Stratiformator vulcanicus: one gene and its partner. The protein of the gene in region 2 interacts with the protein of the main gene of each other region in a pairwise test. Links are inferred from orthologs where the notes say so. Each region holds a gene or a part of one and is shown on either strand. Other genes may lie near its edges.

Region 1 (16,036 bases), 1.4 Mb from region 2 along the record:
GATCGGTTGATTAATTTCGATGATCGCGGTCGATACATATTCGCTGAGATTGGTTACGACAGCTTGGATGATTTGCCGCAAGAGTTCTGTGAAGACCTGAGATGGGCAACGCGACTGCTCGCGGTGGAGTGCTATCGAGCGACGGTCGACGATAGGCCGGAACGTATCTACGATGCGCAGTTCGCAATCTTGCGAATGATTAGTGCGATCGGGCGGACACCGGAGCCGATCGTGCAATTGATTCGCGCCAATCTCGTCAGAATGCTGCAGCCGTGCGTCGAGCGAACGGCTGAAACATTAAACGATGATCAACTCTTGTCGATTCAAAATAAGTTGAAGTCAATTAAGTTCAAAGATATGGCGACGGAATCGCTTATCTGCGAGCGATCGAGAACCCTGTTTCTACTTCGAAATACGTCACCGGCCGGTGACCGACTCTTCCTGTTAAGGTCATTGAGAAAGTATTTGGGCGCTACCAGGCTTTCCATCAGAGAATGGAACATTGCATTCGATACCGCATCCCATGAGGTTGCACATGACACGGGTTTTGGCGACGGAGGCATGTTGCTTCTCATTGGGGCGACTGAGACTCTCGCGAAAGCTTTCGCTCGGGCGGAAGCCTATACAAGGGCGATGCGCGTTTTCGTCGCGGCGATTCGCATTGAGAAATTAAACGGAAGATGGCCGCAGGAAATGGGAGAGTTGGTTCCTCGATTTCTGCCGGAGCCTGTTCTCGATCCTTATACGGATCAACCATTTCAAATTCTTGTTGAGAATGATCAACTTGTCGTTTACGGGGTCGGGTCGAATGGCATCGATGACGGTCGCGATCCCTCCTTCGGCAGCGACGGAGAACCGCTTGACATCGTCATTCAGCAGCAATCGCTGCCCGGCGCAGATTAAAGGTTCAGTTTGCCAAGCTGAATATTTTAGGACTCATCAATCACCAATGTCATTCCTCCACATCGTCCTGCATCGTCCGGACATCCCTCAGAATGCCGGAAATATCGGTCGCACTTGTGTGGCCGTCGGGGCGAAGTTGTGGTTTGTGCGGCCGCTCGGATTTCGATTGGACGATCGTTATCTGAAGCGGGCGGGGATGGATTATTGGCAGCATCTTGACTGGGAAGCGGTCGATGATTGGCGGGAGGTGCCGCGGCGGTATCCCGAGGCGACGGTGTGGTGCGTTGAGAACGGCGGCGGCCGCACGATTTGGGAAGCGACTTTCGAGCGAGGCGATATCCTGCTGTTTGGCAGTGAGTCGAAGGGCCTGCCGGAGTCGATTCTGGCGGAGCATCGGGCGACCACAATCGAGTTGCCGATGCGGCCGGAAGTGCGGAGCCTCAATCTCGCCAGCACCGCCAACACCGTTGTTTATGAAGCGGTGCGGCAGTTCGGTGGTCAGATTGATTTGTCTTGAGATTAGTAATGCGCCCGATACTGCGGCGATTTATAGTTCGCCTGTTTGCTGGCCCATTGCCAAAAGAAGATGCAGGCCAACGTGATGGCCGTCACAGCGATTAAAAAGATGACGAGAACGAAGTTGCTCTCGGTCCCCGCGGGACGTGATGATTCTTCGACTCCCCATAGAAAGACAACCTCAATACTGTCTCCGACGCTCAGTGAATCGCGGCCCGGCGGTGTCCAACTTTTGCCAACGACCTCTTCGCCTCGCCGGTTGGCTTCATCTTCGGTTTCTATCGAGAACCTCACCCGTCTTAAGTTCTCGTTGTCTTTGCCTTTCGGCTGCGAAATGCTCGTCACTTTGGCATCCGCACGGGTTCCAAAGACGCGATAGCGGACCTCTTTCAGCCCGTAGTATCCAACGAATAGGCTGAGGACGAGCACGAATCCCCAGAAGCGGACGGCCCGCATCATGCGGCGCTCATCTTCGTCGTAGCGGAGGCGGTCAAATAGTAGATTTAACATGGTCGGTCAGGTAGGGCCGAGACTTCTGGAAAACGTATCGACGGTGTGCTGAGATGGTGATCGCCCGTAGCATATTTTGCAACTCAGAGAATCATGCCGTCCCTTGTGTTCGCTGCGATTCGTCGACTAGGTTGAGCGTGATCGCTCAAGGAAATATTGATAGGTTCTGCCCATGCTTCGTCTCATTGTCGCGTTCGCGTTTCTAGGTCTGTCGCATCAATTGGTGATGGCTGCCGAGCGACCCAGCGTGGTGTTGTTTCTGGTCGACGATCTCGGATGGACCGATCTTGGTTACGCCGGCAGCGACCTTTATCAGACCCCGAATATTGACCGGCTCGCCGCGGAGGGCGTGCAATTCACGAATGCATATGCGGCGTGCAATGTCTGTTCGCCGACACGCGCCGCCGTGCTGACGGGGAAGTATCCGGCGCGTTTGAATCTGACCGACTACATTGAGGGGCACACGTGGATTACGAACCGCAAACTCGAACTTCCTGACTGGACAAAGAAGCTGCCGATTGAAGAAGTGACGATCGCGGATGTCCTCTCGGAAGCAGGCTATCAAACCGCGCACATCGGCAAATGGCACCTGTCGCCGCGGTCGGTCGAAGGACGGATTGGCTACCTGCCGACCGACCAGGGTTTTGACGTGAACGTCGGCGGCGGACACATGGGGCTGCCCGGATCCTATTTCTATCCGTACGGTCGCGGGGGACGGCAGGTTCCGTACCTTCCCGAAGGCGGAAAGAAAGGCGACTACCTGACCGACTTGCTCGCCGGGGAAGCGTGCAAGCTGATTGAAAGCTGGAAGGACGAACCGTTCTTCATTAATTACTGGTTCTATACGGTCCACACGCCCATTCAGGGCAAGCCGGATTATATCGAGAATATTTCACCAACTGTTAAGAGAGAGTCCGTGCATCACAACGCGGGTTATGCCGCGATGGTTCGCTCGCTCGATGACGCGGTTGGAAGAGTACTCGACACATTGGAGCAAAACGGCTTGGCTGAGGAGACGCTAATTATCTTCACGTCAGACAACGGAGGCTTGGATAAATCAGGCAGAGGCCCGACGAGCAATCATCCGCTTCGTCAGGGAAAAGGCACCGTCTACGAAGGAGGCGTGCGCGTACCGGCGATCATTAAGATGCCTGGCATTACGAAGGCCGGCGGCGTGTGTCATGAGCCGATTATTTCGGTTGATTACCTGCCGACGGTCCTCGAACTTCTCGCCCTGAATGAAGAACTCCCCGCCGAGGTCGACGGCTCAAGTCTTGTTCCGCTCTTAAGAGACCCGGATGTTAATTTAGAGCGAGAAGCCATTTATTGGCACTATCCTCACTATCACGCCGTGGGAGCGCGGCCTCACGGGGCGGTGCGGTCCGGGAAATACAAGTTGATTGAATTCTACGAGGACGACCGACTCGAACTTTATGATTTAGAAACCGACATTCACGAAGATCACAATCTGGCGATGGAGCGACCCGCGATCGCACAGCGGCTCTATCACTTACTTGACAGGTGGCGGGGCGAAGTCGGTGCCCAAATGGGCGCGCCGAACCCCGAGTACGACCCGTCGCAGGCGACCGGTCGGAAGACCGATGCCGGGATTACGCCGCTTCCGCCGGTCCGGGAGCATTAACCGGTGCTCGGGCCGAATCGGATTTCGGCCGCACGAACAACTTGCCATCGAGCAGCCGCTCAATCCACCGGCCCATGACGAAATGGCGATACGTCACAAGGCAGGTGGCCCCGACGAGGGGCACGGCGATGAAAAACTTCAGCGTCGCGGCAATCGGCACAAAATAGAGCGCGGTCGCAACCGCGCCGACGAGGCCATGATGGAGGAGATAAGTCCAATAACTGGCGCGGGCTAGGAAGCGGCAGCGCTCGCTCTTTCCAAAGTTGCCGAGCGAGAATAATCCGAGATGCCCGAAGGTTGCCGTGGTGGCGAATGCGGCGAGGAGCAATGTGCGTAGATGATCGGTCGTTGCAAGGCGGTCGCCCGCCAGCGTCTCGTGAACGACTGGCAATAGCAGCACAAAGACGGCTGCCGCTGCGGAAAGATAAACGATCCAACCTTTGCGCAGCGCGGCAAGCGGGTCATCGCAACGATGTAGAAGCAGGCCGAGACCGAAAAATAAGGTGCCGTGCAAGAACTTCGGCGGATAGGGCTGAAAGTCGTGCTGAAATCCGAGGTAGACCTCTGGCGACCAGTGAAAAATTGCGAGGCATCCGGCGAAGGCAACTAGCGGAGCAAATCCGAATGCGATCGGTTTCGAGAGAAGGTCGGCCACTCGCAAGTGCATCGAAATTCCGCGTTTTCGCAGCATCGCCGAGGCCGCCGAGATGGCCGCGACGCACAGGCAAAGCCGGAAGAGGTACTGGAGGTACCACAGGTGACTTGGCCCGAACAAATGGGTCTTGATGTCGTGCGGAATCGTCATCCGAAAGACTTCTCGCCACGTCGCCTGCTGCGTGAGGCCGAAGCCGACGCACCAGATGACGAGATCTGCGAAGACAAATACGATGCCGATCGTGAGCAGGGGAATGAGCAGGCGCTGCGTGCGGCTGGTGATCAGTTTCCACGCCCCGCGTTCCGCCGTTTGCGCAGCGAGATAGCCGCTCATCAGAAAGAAGACGGCCATCACCCAGCCTTCGATCCACCAGAAGGCGGCATTGGCCAGCGGACTCGGCTGATCGATCGGCACCGGCCAGACCAGCCCCGGCATCGGCCAGATGCAATAGGCGTACGCGGCGTGAAGCACGATGACCGCACCGGTCGCCCAAACGCGAATCGCGTCGAACTCAGGAATGCGACGAGATGTGCGCAATTCGGAATTCGATTTCGGGTGCGAAATCGAGACGGTCGTCACGTCGGGTTCGGCCATCCCTGCTAGCGCCGCAAGAGGAATCGGATCGGTACGCTGCGGAAGCTAGGAAAAAGCGGACTCGGCGCGTAGATCACCTCTCTCGTTTAGCCGCGACCGTCAGGGAGCGCGCTGCCGCTCAACCGCGCAATAAACTCCTCCCCCATCCCCGCCGCGCGGCGGGGTTCGTCGTGGAATTGGTCGCCGATGGCTTTGTCCGCGCGGAGCGGGTAGTGGAGGTGCTGGTTGAAGACCTCCCAGTCGTCGCTGCCGGGCGGCTTTAGCTTTCGCAGCCAATCGAGGCCGAAGCGCACGTGTTCGATTTCGTCACGGTGGATCGCGCGCATGATGCCGGCGCTTTTTTTGTCGCCGGCGTCGAGGAAGTACTGCTCAAACTCCAGTGTGTGGTCGAGATTGCGGCCCTCGAACACCAGCGGCAGCGTCGCAAGATAGTCGAGCACGCACTCGCAGGCCTGTGACTTTTTCCAGATGTAGCAATTCACCGGCAACGAACCGAACGGCTGGCCGAGTTCTTCGGCGCGGCGGAGGTGCATCAGGGTGTGCTTTTGCTCGTCTCGCATCACGTCGATCAGCCCTAGTCGAAACTCGGGCGGGGCTTCCGGGAAGGCGTGCAGGACGAACGCCATGACCTCCAGCGCCTGCAGTTCATGATTGGCCATCACGTGGTGAGCAATCGCCTGTTTGGCCGGCTCACGAAGGGCGGGACCCTTCGGCATGGCGGGGGCGGTTTTGGGAGCGGCAAACTGAAGGTTGTCCGGCCGGGCCGGCTCGACCGGGCGACGTGGCGGCCCCGGCGAGTCGTCGGTAAGCGGCAATTCGGGAGGCAGCAATTTTTGTTCGAGCGACGGGCTTTGCAGTACCCGTTCGGCAAAGGCGGAAAGCTCCATGGATTCCTTCGGCAATTCCAGAGGGGCTCGGCGCGGTTGCGACATTAAATCCTGTGTCGCAAACGGGGGCCGGAGATCGTCGGACAAACATTGGAGAGCGTCTTCAACCGCCGAGTTCTTTCTTGAGCGCGGCGAGCTCGTCATCGACCGATTTTCTTCGGCTTTGCTCCTCGGGAGACATCGTGGCGGCGATTGCAGACGCGGCCGGCGCGGCGTCGGCGGTGCCGGATAGCTCGGCCTGCTTGCGACGGGCATCGTTCATGCGTCCCTCCAGAGCTCGGAGGGTCGTTTCCAGATGGACTCTCGTCTTCTCCGCGGCCCGCTGCTCCTGTTCGAGTCCCGCGATGACGTCCTCGACCTCTTGCTTGCGCATCAAGGCCAGGCGAGCGGCCTCCTCGTCTCCATCGGCGATGCGTTTGCGAGCCTGTTCCATCCAGATTCCGACTTGAGCTTGTTGCTCTTTAATCTCGCCCTTGAGCCGCTCGACGTTCGCCGAAGCCGTCGTGACGCTGCGGCGCGCCCCGGCGATCCCCTGTTCCATTTCGGCGAGAATTTCCGAAAGCGCCTCCGCGGGATTCTCCGTCTTGCCGATCAGGTCGGAGAGATTGCAGGTGACGATATCGGTTAGTCGACTGAAATAAGGCATGATTCAACTCTCCTCGCCCGCCGTATGGTGCGGACGTGAACGGTCCTGTGAGCGATTCGGTTCACCGGCGCGGGCCTTAAAACGGCATTGTGGCCGAAAAAGCCATTCGGGTTGTAGTGATCGCGCGGACTGGTGGGCGACCTCCGCTCGTCGCTGGGAATCGAGTGCGAGGGGCCGATCAGTCCGACAAGTTCCCGGCCGTTTCATCTCACGTCTCCTGCCGCTCAGAGGGATCGGTCAGCCCGATTCGGGCCAGGCGAGCCTGCAATTTTTCGCGGGCCAATCGCAGGCGACTCTTCGATGTCGCGACCGACGTGTCGAGGGCGTCGGCCACTTCCGAGAGCGTCAAACCTGAGTAGTGATGCATCGTGAAGGTCAGCCGCTGTTCTTCGGGCAATTCTTCAAGCATGTCGTCGACGATCGCTTTGAGTTCGCGATGTCCCGCTTTGACTTCCGGCGGCAGCAGTCCGTCAGAAATCAGCGTCAGGATGTTGACCTCATCGTCCGAGCCGGGGCGGACCGAATGGACCAGTGCGTCATTGGTGCGTCTCCGGACGGTATCGATCAACAGGTTACGGGCGATGCGGAACAGCCATCCGCGGAAGCGGCCCTGAGGTAGGTAGTCCCACGATTGATTGTAGACACGCAACAGCGTCTCTTGGCTGAGATCTTCGGCCAGTTGACGGTCGCGGGTGTTTTTGAAGAAGAATCCGATTAGCGGGGACTGATAGCGCTCGACGAGCTGCGCGAACGCATCGCGTGCCCCGGACTGCAGGCCGATCATCAAATCGTCGTCACTCATCCGGGAAGCTGCGTCGGCGATTGGTTCGGGATTGAACAAGGCTGGGAAAATCGTTGCGGTCCGGTCCTTGCGGCCAATCTCTCGATTGCTGCCGGACTGCAGACGCTTAACATAAGGTGAAAGAGCAGGCGCCCCAACAGAAGCCGTGGGCGAATTGTCCGTTGTGATTCCCTCCTTCATTGAAGCCTCAACATTTTGCTTCCTGAAAACACGCATCAGTATTCGATTCACTACGGAACGGATCGGTGCCTTGAACTCGACCTGCCTGTCGAACAGGTGACGGGCCATTTTACGGGGCCCGCAAGACTTGCCGACGTGACGGCGACGCTCGAATCGGCGCTCGACGATCCGGTCGAATTTCCAAAATTGGAGGAATCGGTCATCCCCGGCGATCAGGTTGTCGTGGTTGTCGATGCTCGGACCCCGCACCTGCCGGAGCTGACCGCAGCCGTTATCGAACGATTGGTCCGAGCGGGGATCGATGCGGATGGAATCACGGTCGTGCCGAGTTCAAAGACGATGGCCGACAGCGGAGACGTTGCCGAGAGCACTGAAGATGCGCGGTACCAAAACATCAAGCATGATCCGGGATCGGAGGCGGCCTGTCGCTATCTGGCTTCAACCTCGACTGGGGAACGCATCTATCTTTCGAGCCATGTCATTGATGCGGATGTCGTGATTTCGATCGGCCTGACGGCATTCGATCCGCTGTTGGGCTACTGCGGCACGAACAGCGTGTTTTACCCATGGCTCTCGAACGTGGAGGCGATTCAGCGAATCCGAGGTGCGGGGCATCGTGAACTCGGTCCCGACGACGAACGTCCTCTCCGTCAGACCGTTGACGAAATCGGATGGTTGTTGGGGACGCAGTTCACCGTCCAAGCGGTCGCCGGGGCAGGGGGCGGTATTTCCCAACTGCTGGCCGGCGGCACGGAACCGGTGTTCCGCCGACTGAAGCGTTACCAAACGGAAAGTTGGAAATTGTCTCAGCCCGAGCGGTCGGAGACCGTCGTCGTGGCGGTCGACTCGGCACTGGGCGACTCCCCCGGGCAGGCGTGGTCTCGCCTCGCTGCGGCCGTCGACGTTGCCCGCAGGTTGGTTTGTCGGGACGGTCGCATCGTCGTGCTGACCGATCTCAGCGAGGAACCGCCCGCAGAGATCGCGGCGCTGGCACGTTTCGATCAACCGATTGACGTCGTCAGTGCCCTCAAAAGAGAAAACGCGGCGGTTGACCTCGGCGACACGTCGCGACTCGTTGATGCGCTCGATTGGGCCCGGGTCTATCTGTTGAGTCAGCTCGGCAGCGACCTCGTCGAAGACCTCTTCTTCATCCCGCTCGAGCATGAAGACGAGGTTCGCCGCCTGCTCTCGAGCGAAGACGAAATTCTGATCGTCGGTTCCGCTCAGCACGCGTTCGGCGAAGTGCTCGACTGATCGAAGTTCCCCAATGCCCGTTTGCATCGCTGCGGACCGGGGGAGTACACTTCGACATACTCTGATAGGTTCGTCAGCGAAAATTCGACGACACGAAGATTGTCATCATCTCGCTGATCCCGCCCACTCCAACAGCTCTCAGGTGTATTGTGATGTCGAATCCAACAAATACCGACCGTCGGAAATTTCTCGGCCAGTCTGTCGCCGCCGCGGCAGCCGCTTCCCTCGCGCCCTTCACGTTTCCGACCGCACTGGCCAAAGCGAAGCAGGACGTCAACAGCACGCTTCGCGTTGCGGTCCTCGGTCTGCGCAGCCGGGGTAAGACTCACCTGAACGGCTTCATCAATCGGAACAACTGCGAGGTGGTTGCGGTCGTCGACCCCGACGAAGGTGTCGGTCAGAAGAAGGGTGTCGAAGAGGTCTACAAGCGGACCGGTAAGCGGCCTAAATACTACAACGAGTGCCGCGCGGCCGCCGACGCTCAAGACATCGACATCTTCAGTGTGGCGACACCGAATCACTGGCACGCGCTGCAGGCGATTTGGGGCATCCAGTCGGGCAAGGACGTCTATGTCGAGAAGCCGGTCAGCCATAACGTCGAGGAAGGTCGCCGGATCGTTGATGCGGCCCGCAAGTACGACCAAGTCTGCCAATTCGGGGCGCAGTGCCGGACGATGAAGGGCACCCGCGAGATGGTGCAGTACGTCCTGAACGGCGGCATCGGCGAGGTCAAGCTCGCTCGCGGTTTGTGCTACAAACGCCGCAAGAGCATCGGCCCGGCCGGCTCGTATGGCGTGCCGCAGGGCGTGAATTACTCCGAGTGGCTCGGCCCTGCACCGATGCTTTCAGATGTGCCGCGAAAGCAGTTCCATTATGACTGGCACTGGCAGTGGCCGTATGGCAACGGCGACCTCGGCAACCAGGGTATTCATCAGATGGACGTCGCCCGCTGGGGCCTCGGCGTTGAGAACATCGGTGACTCGGTCGTCGCGTACGGCGGCCGGCTCGGCTACGAAGACGCCGGGACGACGGCCAACACGGAGGTTTCGATTCACACCTTCCCGAATGGCAAAAAGCTGGTCTTCGAAACCCGCGGCCTCGAGACGGACGCCTACAAGCAGGCGAAGATCGGGGTGATCTTCTACGGAAGTGAAGGCTACGCCGTTCAGCACAGCTACGGTCGGTCGTCCGTCTTCGACAAGGATTGGAATAAGGTCAAGAGCTTCGGCGGCGGTTCCACGAATGACCACTTCGACAACTTCGTCGAAGGCGTTCGCAATCGAGACCGCACGGTCCTGAATGGTGAGATTCTCGACGGCCATCTCTCCAGTGCCCTGTGCCATCTCGGCAATATTTCTTATCGCCTTGGCGAGGAGTCGAGCGAATCCGAGATTCGCGGAGCTCTTGATGGCAACGATGAAGCGGTCGAAACCTTCGACCGCACCGTCAGTCATCTCAAGAAGAACGGCGTCGACCTTGGGAAGACACCTCTGGCCTTGGGGCCGAAGCTGATGATCGATCCGTCGAAGGAGAAATTCGTCGGCGTGCGGTCCGAAGAAGCCAACCCGATGCTGACTCGCGAGTATCGCGAGCCGTTCGTCGTCCCTTCAGCAGAGAGCGTGTAATCGGAACGATTGTAAGGTTGATGAGACAACGACAGCCGTTGCTCGCAATCGCAGTCGTTCACGTGAAAAGAAGGCCCGTGGTTCCGGCGAACCGCGGGCCTTTTTAGTCGCTCAGCTTAACCCGGAATCGAAATAGGGTTCATCATCGAACGTGAGCTCTTTCTGCGGATCGGGGAGCAGTTCTTTGTAGAGCAGGCTCGGTTGGATATCGCGGTTGTTTTGATACTTGCCGCCGGTGTATTCGCGAATGTCGCCTTCGACGGTGTGAAAGAAGATTTGGGCGATCTCGACGCCCGGATAGATGCGAATCGGTTGGACGGAGAACATTTCCAAAGTCCAGTAGCCTCGGAAGCCGACGTCACCGAAGCCCGCAGTCACATGCACGAACAGACCTAGTCGGCCGATGGACGAGCGGCCTTCCAGCATCGGTACCAAGTTGTGCGTTTCCGTCATTTCGACGGTACGGCCGAGATAGAGCCGCTGCGGGGCGAGGAGCAAACCTTCTTCGGGAATGATCTTCCTCGTCGCGTTATTGGGCCGCCGCATATCGAGTTCGATGTCGTCGTAGACCATCAGCTCGTTGTGCAGCGTCAGATTGTAGCTGTTCGGATTGAGCCGACTTTCTTCGAACGGATCGATCTTGATATCGCCGCCGAGGCGCGCGTGAATTTCGGGGCCGGTCAGAATCATTGACAGAGGTGATCGGTAAGAGGTAAGTGGTGAGGGACGTTAAAGCTCTATGTTATTGAAACGACAAAGGGATCATTCGAGCGGGTCGAGGCCGACGCGTGGGCAGACCGAAAGCAGTGGGCAATCGGTGCAGGCTGGCTTCCGGGCCTTGCAGATTTGCCGTCCGTGATGAATAAGCCGGTGCGAGTAGTCGATCCAGTGTTTCTTCGGCAGCACGGCCATCAGATCACGTTCGATGATCTCGGGATTCTTACTTCGTGTCAGGCCGAGCAGATTGCTGATCCGCTTGACGTGAGTATCGACGACCACGCCACTGGGGATGCCGAACGCGACCCCGAGTACGACGTTCGCGGTCTTACGGCCCACGCCGGGCAGCTTCACTAATGAGTCCAAATCCTGAGGGACTTTGCCGTCGTGGTTTTCAACCAGCCCGCGTGCCATGCCGAGAAGGCTCTTGGCCTTTGAGCGAAAAAAACCGCACGACTGGACCAGCTTTTCCACATCGGCCTGCTTCGCACGAGCGAGTTTCTCGGGCGTCGGGTATTTCTTGAACAGGGCGGGGGTCGTCAAGTTGACCCGCTCGTCGGTGCATTGGGCCGAGAGGATTGTCGCCGCCACCAGTTCATAGGGATTGCGGTGCACCAGCGCGCATTCGGCATCGGGATAGGTTTTGGCCAACCGACGCACGATCGTGCCGGCCCGCCGGCGCTGGTCACTTGAGACGCCCGCATCACTGGACTTCGACTTCGCGGTTGCACGCGGCAACTGAATTCTCCGTGATTTCCGAGCAGATAAGGCAGTACGATTCCGCCGTGAGAGTCTAGGCGAAGAGCAGGTGCGATACGAACCTTCGGCGCAATCGAAATTTCGAGGGGCGGCGAGGTCGTGCATTGCAGTCACGATAGCCGCGCATTTGCCGATTCAGTGATGCCGATTGTCGCGTTGCTGACGCGGATCGATCAGCCGCAATAGAGAAATACCGAGCAAATAGTCTGTCCTTCAGTGGTCCGGCGCATAAAATTGACGGATTCCAGCGGAGTATTCGAAGACCACTCATCGATTTTTCAGACCATGGAACACCCGTTCGACCTGTCGAGCCAACTCGAGAACTTTTCCGGTCGGGTACCGTTGTTCCCGCTGCCTAATGTGGCGTTCTTTCCGCACGTGCTGATGCCGCTGCACATTTTTGAGCCTCGCTATCGGCAGATGACGGCTGACGCGTTGGAGTCCGATCGCTATATCGCGATGGCGGTTTTGCAGCCGGGCTGGGACGACACGCCGGAGTTTCACGAGCCTGAGATCTACGATCACGTCTGCCTCGGAAAGATCGCGGCCGAAGAGCAACTTGAGGACGGCCGCTACTACCTGATGTTGCAGGGGCTAGCGCGAGCCAAGGTGCTGTCCGAGGAGACGAACGATCTGCCGTACCGCGTGGGTCGGCTCGAAGTTCAACAGGATCGGGCTCTCATCCCGTCACAAATTGACCGCGTTTCGCGTCGGCAGGAATTGATCGCACTTTTTCAGAAAAAGTATCCGAAGGTCGAACTGAAAGGCGTGATCGAGTCGGCGACCGACCCGATCGTCTCCCTGGGACTCGTTTGTGACGTCATCGCCTCAGCGCTGGGATTGTCGGGACCGATGATTTACAAGATGCTCTGCGCCGATGACATTGACGATCGCAGCGAGATTATTCGCGAGATCCTCATCAACGAGGTCGGGCCGACCGGACCGCTGAAACCCGAATTTCCGCCGAAATTCAGCTCCAATTAGAGCCTGTGGCGGCTTCTGCGCACAGAAACTCATCGAGTTTGTATTAATCGAAGCCGGAACCCGCTACTTGACCGGGTATTCAATCACCGTCTTCGATTTGCCGGTCGTACTCGACCTCTCGTCGCGAGACGCGTTTTCTTTCAAACGCCGCAACGAACATCGTAGCGCTCCGCTTTTGTTTTTCTCTTCACCCAACTAATTTGACGGTTGGCGGCACTGAGCAACTTTCCGACGAATCATCGTTCGTCGACTTGGTCTTCTTTCGGTATCGAGTCCTCGTTTGGACGATCTACGACAACGCCTCGCGGACGAGTTGAGCGGTGATCTGCGAGGTGAGATTCGCACCGATCCGGTCACCCGATCGATGTATGCGACCGATGCGAGTTTGCATCGGGCCGTCCCATTGGGTGTTGCGTTTCCGTTCGACATCGACGACGTTCGCGCGATCGTCCGGTTCGCCAACGAAGAAGATACCCCCCTGATCGCTCGGGGAGCCGGAACTTCGACGACCGGAGCAGCGCTGGGACCGGGCCTGATAGTCGATTTCTCCCGTCACATGCGGCGCATGCTCAGCCGCGACGACGAATACGTCGATGTCGAACCCGGGGTCGTTCTGAGTGAATTGAATCGTCAGTTGCGTTCGACCGGCCATCGGTTCGGCCCCGACCCGGCCAACGCCGCGGTCACGACGGTTGGCGGAATGATCGGTGTCAATTCGTCCGGCTCGCGGTCCATTGCCGTCGGCGACGTGAGGCGTCACACCGCAAGAACCAACGTCGTCCTCAGCGATGCCGAAGTGCTACGCACCGGAGCAGATCGATCCGACGACGGAGGACAACATCATTCGGCGAGCGGAATCGTCACTCGGATGGAGTCGCTGCTGGGCGAGCGTCAGGAGTTGATTGAGAGATTGCAGCCGCAGCGCGAGCGTGACAGTTGCGGATATTTTCTTCGCCTGAAGACAACTGGCGGGCCTATCGACCTGACACCGCTACTGGTCGGGTCAGAAGGAACGTTGGGGCTTCTGACGCAGGCCCGGCTTCGCATTGAGCCAATACCGCCTCATTCGGCGGTCTCGCTCGTGCTGTTCGAGTCGCTCGACGATGCGCTCGCCGCAGCGGTGTGTGCCGCTGATTTTCCCATATCGGCTTGCGACCTATTCGATCGTCGGCATCTTTCACTGGTGCGTGAAACCGAAATCCAGTTTGAAAAATTAGTGCCGCGTGCTGCCGGCGCCGCGCTGTTGATTGAAACCGAGGGCGAAGAAGCGGGCGATGTCGGCCGCCGCATGGCTGACGTTTTGCACGCCATCGAAGATGTCGCGGCAACGGCCGATGTTGCCGCGCAGGCCGTTTCCGGATCGAAGACGGCCCTGAGTGTGGACGACCTGTGGTCCATCCCTCGGAAAATCATCCCCCGCCTGACCCGGCTCGGCGGCGAACGGCGCCCGGTCCCCATCGTCGAAGACATCGCCGTCCCGCCGGCCGCGCTGCGCGACTTCGTCCGCAACGCGCAGAACGTGTTTCAGCGTTATGAAGTGACCGCGACGATGTACGCCCATGCCGCGCACGGTCAGATTCACTTCCGCCCGTTCTTACCCGGCCCCGGCCCGGAACGTGACCGGCTGCTTGAGGCGATCCCGCGCGACCTGTACGCCGTCGCAATTCGGCACGGAGGAGTCATCAGCGGTGAGCACGGCGACGGACTGTCACGCTCCGCGTTTCTTCGCACGCAACACGGCGAACTCTATCGCGTCTTTCGCGAAGTCAAAGACATATTTGATCCGCACAATCTGATGAATCCGGGAAAAATCGTCACCGATGATCCCCACGTGACGATCCGACGGCTCCGCCAATCAGTTGACTCTGAAGCCCTGCCGCAACTTCAACTTCGCTGGTCGGCGCCCACGGCGACTCAAGTTGCTGCCGATTGCAATGGCTGCGGCAACTGCAAGAGTCGAAGTGATGCCGGTCGGATGTGTCCGGTATTTCGAGCCGACCCTGCCGAAGCATCGTCACCTCGCAGTAAGGCCAACGTATTCGAAAGTTTCTTGAGGGGAGATGTCACGGCGACCGACCTTGCGTCGCCGGCCGGTCGCGACCTGACCGACCGCTGCTTTCAATGTCTCCAATGTCGCAGCGAGTGTCCGGCCAACGTGGATATCCCGAGCTTGGTGATCGAAGCGAAGGCGGCGCAGATTGCCGTCGATGGAGCCGCGTGGCCCGATTGGGCATTGAGCCGGGTCCACGGGATCGGCGACCTCGCCACCGCCACCGCGTTTCTTAGTAATCCTCTGTTGGCCAATTCCACCGTCCGCTGGATGTTGGAACGGACACTCGGCATCAGTCGGCATCGTAACCTGCCGCGTTTCGCCCGGCGTCCGTTTCTTCGCATCGTCCCCCGTAAGAACCGCGAGCAGGCCACGAAATCAGGTGACGACTTTGCCGCCGCCTATTTCGTCGATCAGTTCGCGAACTTTTTTGAACCCGAGATCGGTCTCGACCTTCTGCGGCTGCTCGACGCGGTCGGTGTTCGATGCGTCGTACCGGCCGGACAGACCGCTTCCGGCTCTGCGATGCTGGCTATCGGCGATATCGAAGGAGCACGGACTCTGGCCGATCAGAACGTCCGTGTTCTCGGCCCGCTCGCGCGGCGCGGCTTGCCAATTATTTGCACAGAACCATCGGCCCTTATTTCGCTCAAAGAAGAATATCCGCGGCTGCTGGACCATCCCGATGTCGCGGTGATCGCGAAGCATGCCGTCGACGCCGGAGTCTTTCTGCGCGAGTACGGCGATCAGCTCAGTCGGCTCAATTCCGACAGCCTTTTAGATACGACGATCGCCCATCACGAGCCGTGTCATTCGCGCACGCTTCAGACGCAACGGCCCTATGTCGACCTGCTTCGCTATCTCGGCTCCAACAAGGTCGAGGCGATCGACGAAGGCTGCTCAGGCATGGCCGGCACGTACGGGCTGACCGCGCGCAATTATGATTCGTCGCTGGCAATCGGTCGACCCTTAATTCAACGCTTAAAATCAGGAGCGTTCGATGTGGGAACATCCGAGTGCAGCGCCTGTCGCATGCAGATGGGGCACCGCTCGGGGCTGAAGGCGGTCCACCCGATCCGCCTGCTCGCCCGGTCTCTTCCAAGCCGGTAGGAGGAGCGTTGACTCTCGACGGAGCGATCGCTTCTTCGCGATTCGCTCACGCGGAGCTTCGTTCATCGACTGCGATCAGTTTCGGGATCGGTACTTTCAGACCGACGACGCCACCGTGCCGCGTCGCCAAGTCATCGAATGACGAGGCCAGAAAGCCGACGATTGATTTGGACGGGCGGCCCTTCAAATACTGCTTGGCCAA
Region 2 (5,740 bases):
TTCGATCATTGCTTGAACGAGTCAGGGGCGAGGAGGAAGGAGATAAAAGTTAAAATTCAGTGTGAGAAAAGCCCGAAGCGCGAGCGAGGGATTTCGCTCTTAAGACATCGCATTACCACGATGCCTTAATTTGGTTTCTCGTGCACGCGTGGTGTTCTCGATTAAATCCCTTGCTTGCGCTGCGGGCTTGTTTCGGGCCGCTAGGCCTTGATCGGGTCAATGGTTTCGGGGTTGATGCCGAAGTCTTTAAGAATGCCGGGAAGCTTCGACTTGTCGAAGTGGCCGTCCTCTGCGAGCGCGGCCAGAGTCGCGTAGACGATGCTTTCGGCGTCGACTTCAAAGTGTCGTCGCAGGTTGTCACGCGTTTCGCTGCGTCCGAACCCGTCGGTGCCGAGCGCAACGTAGCGGGTCGGAACCCACTCGCGAACCTGATCCTGCACGGCGCGAATGTTGTCACTGGCGGCAATGACCGGACCGTCGATGCCGTCGAGTTGGTTTTCGAGGAAGCTCTTGCGAGGCGACTTGTCGCTATTAAGCCGGTTCCAACGAGTGCAGGCGCGAGCCTCACGCTGCAATTCGTTGTAGCTGGTCACACTCCAGGCGTCGGTTCCGATCCCGAATTTCTCGGCGAGGATATCCTGAGCTTCCCGCACGCAATTCATAATCGGCCCGCTCCCGAACAATTGCGGCCTGACCGATGCCTTCGACTCTTTGCCTTCGAGCGTGCTGCTGAATTGATACATGCCCCGGAGGACGCCCTCGCGGATATGCCCGTCGTCATCTTCGGGCATCCGCGGCATCTCGTAGTTGTCGTTGTAGACGCTCAGGTAATAGAAGACCTGCTCGCCATCGGCGTACATCCGACGCAATCCGTCCTGAATGATGACGGTCAATTCGAAGGCGTAGGCGGGGTCGTAGGCGACAAGGTTGGGGATCGTCGACGCCATCAACTGGCTGTGCCCATCCTGGTGCTGTAAGCCTTCGCCGTTCAGGGATGTCCGGCCGCTCGTTCCGCCGACCAGAAAGCCTTTGGTGCGGCTGTCGCCGGCGAGCCAGCAAAGGTCGCCGACCCGCTGAAACCCGAACATCGAGTAATAAACATAGAAGGGGATCATGTTGTAGCCGAGGTTGGCGTAAGCCGTGCCCGCCGCAATGAAGGAGGACATCGCCCCGGCTTCATTAATCCCTTCTTCGAGCAACTGCCCGCTTTGCGATTCTTTATAGTACATCAATTGATTGCGATCGACCGGCTCGTAGAGCTGCCCGAACGGCGCATAGATGCCGACCTGCTTAAAGAGGCCTTCCATGCCGAAGGTGCGGGCCTCGTCGGGAATGATCGGCACGACGCGTTTGCCGATGTTCTTGTCCCGCATGAGCAAAGCGATGATCTGCCCGAAGACAAATGTGGTGCTGGCGGACTGGCCTTCGCGGGTGCCTTCAAGGTATTTCGAGAAGACATCCAACGCCGGAATCTGCAGGCTCTCATCGGTCGGTCGTCGCGCTGGGACGAAGCCGCCGAGTTCTTTTCGCCGCGAGTGGAGATATTCGTATTCGGGTGATCCGTTCTCCGGCCGCAAGAAGGGCGGTTTTTCCTGAAGCTCTTCGTCGGTGAAATTCAGACTGAACCGCGAGCGAAACGCCTTTAATTCGTCCGGAGTCATCTTCTTGGCGTTGTGGGCGACGTTCTTGCCTTCACCCGCGCTGCCGAGTCCCCAGCCCTTAATTGTTTTCGCCAACACGACGGTCGGCTTGCCGTTTCGATCGGTCGCCTTCTTATAAGCGGCGTAAACCTTGCGCTGCGAATGGCCTCCGCGACGCAGGTCGTCGATTTCTTCATCGCTGAAGTGGCCGAGGATGCGGTGCAGGTCTTCGTCATCCCCGCAAATCTGCGCACGGTTCTCAGCGCCCGACTCAATGCTGAGACGCTGGTACTCACCGTCGACCATCTCTCCGAGGCGTTTGACGAGTTTGCCCTGTTCGTCTTTCTCGAAGACCTTATCCCAGGTGCTGCCCCAGACGACTTTGAGCACGTTCCAGCCCGCGCCGCGGAAGATGCCTTCCATCTCCTGGATAATTTTGGCGTTGCCGCGGACCGGTCCATCGAGCCGCTGCAGGTTGCAGTTGATGACCCAGATGAGATTGTCGAGCTTTTCGCGAGCGGGCAGGGTGATCGCCCCAAGGCTCTCCGGCTCGTCCATTTCGCCATCGCCGAGGAAGCACCAGACGTTCGATTTATCGGTCTCCATCACTCCGCGATTCTTGAGGTATCGCAAAAAGCGTGCGTGATAGATCGACGTGATCGGCCCGAGACCCATGCTGACCGTGGGGAACTGCCAGAATTCCGGCATTAGCCACGGGTGCGGATAGGAGGACAGGCCGCTGCCGCGTGGCAATTCGCGGCGGAAATTCTCCAGGTGCGACTCTTCCAACCGCCCTTCGATAAAGGCGCGGGCATACATTCCGGGCGAGGCGTGCCCTTGGAAGTAGACCATGTCGCCGGTGTGGTCGTCGGTCCGGGCGTGGAAGAAATGGTTGAAGCCGACTTCGTAGAGCGTACAGGAGCTCGCGTAGGTTGAGATGTGCCCGCCGATGCCGTCTTCGTGCTTGTTGGCCCGCACGACCATCACGGCGGCATTCCAGCGGATCAGCCGCCGAATCTTCTGTTCCAATTCCATGTCACCCGGGTATTCGGGCTGTTGCGACAGGGGAATCGTATTCTGGTACGGCGTGGTAGCGGAAAACGGCAACACGACGCCACGCCGGGCCGCCCGCTCCTCCAACTGCTCAAGCAAATGGCCGGCTTCTTCCGGCCCGTAGCGATACAGGATATCTTCGAGCGATTCGTACCAATCCTGGAGCTCCAATTCGTCGATGCCGGAGGCGGGCTCGGCGACGGTCTCATTCGACATGCGGTCTGTTCCGTACAATGGCTATACTGAGGCCGTGTCGCCGCTTCGTCCTGCCGAACGAAAACTGACACCGGCACGATGGCGAGAGGCTAACCTGTCTGACGGACCGACGCACGCGAAAGCGACATTTCAACGTCGCCCGATGCTCGGTCCATCACGATTGAGCCAGAGATTGTACCAGCCGCATTCAGGCACACCAACCTTGGTGGCGAATGACGAGCCCGGTTCGAAAGACGCGAAGTGTCGATCACGCAACAAGCCGCGCACGAAGTAAGCGGATCGACGCAATAGATCCGTTTACTTCGTGCGCGGCTTGTAAGTATGTCTTCGAGAGCCGACGCTACGGTTGGACGGTAATCACCGAGCCGTCGCTGAGCATATCGAACAGCTCGGCAGCATCTTCATTTCGCAGCCGAATGGTGCCAGGACCGCTCGGCCGACCCACGAGATTCGCATCATTCGTCCCGTGGATCGAGACGGAGGATAGGCGGCCCGTAGCGTCGGTCAGCTTGATCCGAAACCCGCCGAGCGGATTGGCGGCCGATCCACCGGCCACCATCGTTCCGTCAGGCCCGCGGTAGTCAGGATTGATCACCCGTCCGGCCACAAGGTAGCGGCCCGAGGGAATCGGGGCATCCTGTCCGAAACCGGTCGGGTAACGGCGCACGTATTGACGCTCCTTGCCTAAGTGCAAAGTCAGCACGAAATCGGATTGATCGATCGTTGCGCCAAACGGCCCGGTCACGACCTTCAGTTTCGTGCCCGGGGTCAGCTTGAACGAATTGAGTCGATTGAGTCGAGCCAGATACTGCCACGAAACGTCATATTTGCGGGCAATTTGCTCGATCGACTCGCCGGCTTTGACCACGTGGTCCGCTTGATAGCGATCGCTGAGCCGAAAGAACAACTTTGCGGCAGTCCGATCGATTTTCTCAAGCAACTCTCCCGAAGGCCGTTCGGACCCCCAGAGAGCTCGACTGAACAGGCGATTGGCGTCGCGAAGATTCCCCTCAGCCAATTTCGCATCGGCGATTTGCAACCACTGGCTCAGTTGCCGCGGCGAGGCAAGCTGTTCCGAACTGAAGTCTTCATCGGTCCGCCCCAAGTTTGCCGAGGTCGTCGGCGGAAGCACATGCTGGTCGTCAGGGTGAAACGATTTGATTGCGAACGCGTCGGTTGCCCCTTTCTGAGCAGGCCAGCCATCATCGACGCCTTCGTTCCGTACAGAAGAGGCCGGAATCACCGCGCCGGCTTGAGACCTCACGGCACGGTCCGGGCCATCGATTTCGGCGGTCCGGGCCGGTTCGGTCGGCGGCCACTGCGGCGGCACGCGCTGCGGCAATGCCGCAACCTGATCGCGCAGATTTAATTCTTCCGGAAATCGTGGCTCAGCCTGCTGGGGCGGTTCACTCTGCTCGAACACGGCGAGGTCGACATCGGAATTTTGGTTGTTGTTAGTCGCCTCGTGAGCAGACTCGTCGAAGTCGTTGTTCACCAGCGTACCGGGAACGTCGAGCTCGCTTTCCGGCAGCAAGTCTTCAACGGCTTCGGTTCCCTCACCATTGAGGTCGGTGACTTCGATGGCATGCTCCGGATTCCAGCCGGTCGGCCACATTTCGAAGTGCCACATCGTCAAGCCGCCGAACGCCAATAAGGCGACGGTCCAGATAAAGGCATCGTACGGTCGATCGCTGCGAAGGCGGGAAGCCATGGGATTTTCCCTGAGATGAAATGGAAGCGCGCGAACGCTAGCAAACCTCGGGGAAGGTGCCTACACCAATTTCCCGCACCGGGGTTGACACGCGCTTCGCCTCGGAGGGCACGTGAGAGACCGGCCCGTCACGATGATCGGACGATGCGATTTCCCGGGAGCCGGCGGACCAGCCGCTTCATCTCCAGCATCGTCAGCGTTGCCAAGGTCCGCCCCGGTTCGATTGCCGCCCTCTCCAGAACAAGGTCGACCGCCTCCGGCTGCGCCGCGACGGCATCGAGCACCTGCCGCTCCTGATCGGTCAGCAGTAACTCGGCCGGACTGGCGACGGTACGCTCTTCGGAAGGCTCATCTCGATCGTTCTTCTTCGGCCGGCGGCCCCGTTCGGTAACGGGAACGCGAATCGACTCGCGGAGCGGCCCCAGCGCTTCGAGCACGTCATCAACGCCGCGGATCAACGTCGCTCCGTCGCGGATCAGATCGTGACAGCCCTCGCTCGCTCCGCTGTCGATCGGGCCGGGGATCGCAAAAACCTCCCGATTTTGTTCCACCGCGTGACGGGCCGTGTGCAGCGCCCCGCTTTTCCGGGAAGCCTCTGTCAGGATCACGCCGAGCGACAATCCGCTGATGATGCGATTCCGCTGTGGAAACAGCCCGGCGAGCGGTTTCTGATCAAGACGAAATTCCGTCACAATCGCACCGTTCGCGGTGATCTCATCGGACAGATCCGCATGTTCCGGCGGATAGACCGTTTCCATCCCGGTCGCGGTCACGGCGATCGTGCGTCCGCCCGCATTCAGCGCGGCACGATGGGCATGGCCGTCGATACCGCGGGCCAGACCGCTGACGACCGTCACCGCGGCCCGGGCGAGTCCGCCAGCGATCTTCTCCGTCTGCCGCTGTCCGTAATAGGTGCAGCCCCGTGACCCGACGATCGCCAGCGCGAGCTGGTCCTGCGGCAACAGTTCTCCCCGCACATACAGCACCGGCGGAGCATCGGGCAGTTCCGAAAGCATCGCAGGGTATTCGTCGGTCCCCTTCAGGATCAATTTCACACCGAGTTCATCGCACCGGCGAAGTTCCCGCTCCGGCTCGTCCGACTGGGCAGCCGCCGTGATCG

Evidence for each region.
Region 1: the proteins of aceE (region 2) and nth interact in binary tests that used the Escherichia coli proteins (3 or more experiments, as listed by UniProt). The link is inferred for Stratiformator vulcanicus from one-to-one orthologs.

The regions. Positions count from the first base shown.
Region 1 is NZ_CP036268.1:2,305,345-2,321,380, forward strand. What follows is about bases 9,824-12,743. They hold nth (endonuclease III), read right to left. Parts: upstream 11,670-12,743; coding sequence 10,977-11,669; downstream 9,824-10,976. Other genes in these bases: Pan189_RS09065 (Gfo/Idh/MocA family protein), read left to right, coding at 9,824-10,214; dcd (dCTP deaminase), read right to left, coding at 10,326-10,904; Pan189_RS09080 (LON peptidase substrate-binding domain-containing protein), read left to right, coding at 11,976-12,674. In the rest of the region: Pan189_RS09020 (hypothetical protein), read left to right, coding at 1-903; Pan189_RS09025 (tRNA (cytidine(34)-2'-O)-methyltransferase), read left to right, coding at 950-1,420; Pan189_RS09030 (hypothetical protein), read right to left, coding at 1,423-1,929; Pan189_RS09035 (sulfatase), read left to right, coding at 2,102-3,571; Pan189_RS09040 (acyltransferase family protein), read right to left, coding at 3,540-4,820; Pan189_RS09045 (DUF455 family protein), read right to left, coding at 4,907-5,650; Pan189_RS09050 (PspA/IM30 family protein), read right to left, coding at 5,811-6,353; Pan189_RS09055 (RNA polymerase sigma factor), read right to left, coding at 6,562-7,155; Pan189_RS09060 (lactate racemase domain-containing protein), read left to right, coding at 7,351-8,589; more of Pan189_RS09065, read left to right, coding at 8,742-9,823; Pan189_RS09085 (FAD-binding oxidoreductase), read left to right, coding at 12,955-15,834; Pan189_RS09090 (hypothetical protein), read right to left, coding at 15,881-16,036. UniProt on the Escherichia coli protein: DNA repair enzyme that has both DNA N-glycosylase activity and AP-lyase activity. The DNA N-glycosylase activity releases various damaged pyrimidines from DNA by cleaving the N-glycosidic bond, leaving an AP (apurinic/apyrimidinic) site.
Region 2 is NZ_CP036268.1:913,374-919,113, reverse strand. Bases 1-3,249 are described here. They hold aceE (pyruvate dehydrogenase (acetyl-transferring), homodimeric type), read right to left. Parts: upstream 2,910-3,249; coding sequence 201-2,909; downstream 1-200. Other genes in these bases: Pan189_RS03400 (2-oxo acid dehydrogenase subunit E2), read right to left, coding at 1-9. In the rest of the region: Pan189_RS03390 (L,D-transpeptidase family protein), read right to left, coding at 3,250-4,620; DNA-processing protein DprA, read right to left, coding at 4,749-5,740. UniProt on the Escherichia coli protein: Component of the pyruvate dehydrogenase (PDH) complex, that catalyzes the overall conversion of pyruvate to acetyl-CoA and CO(2).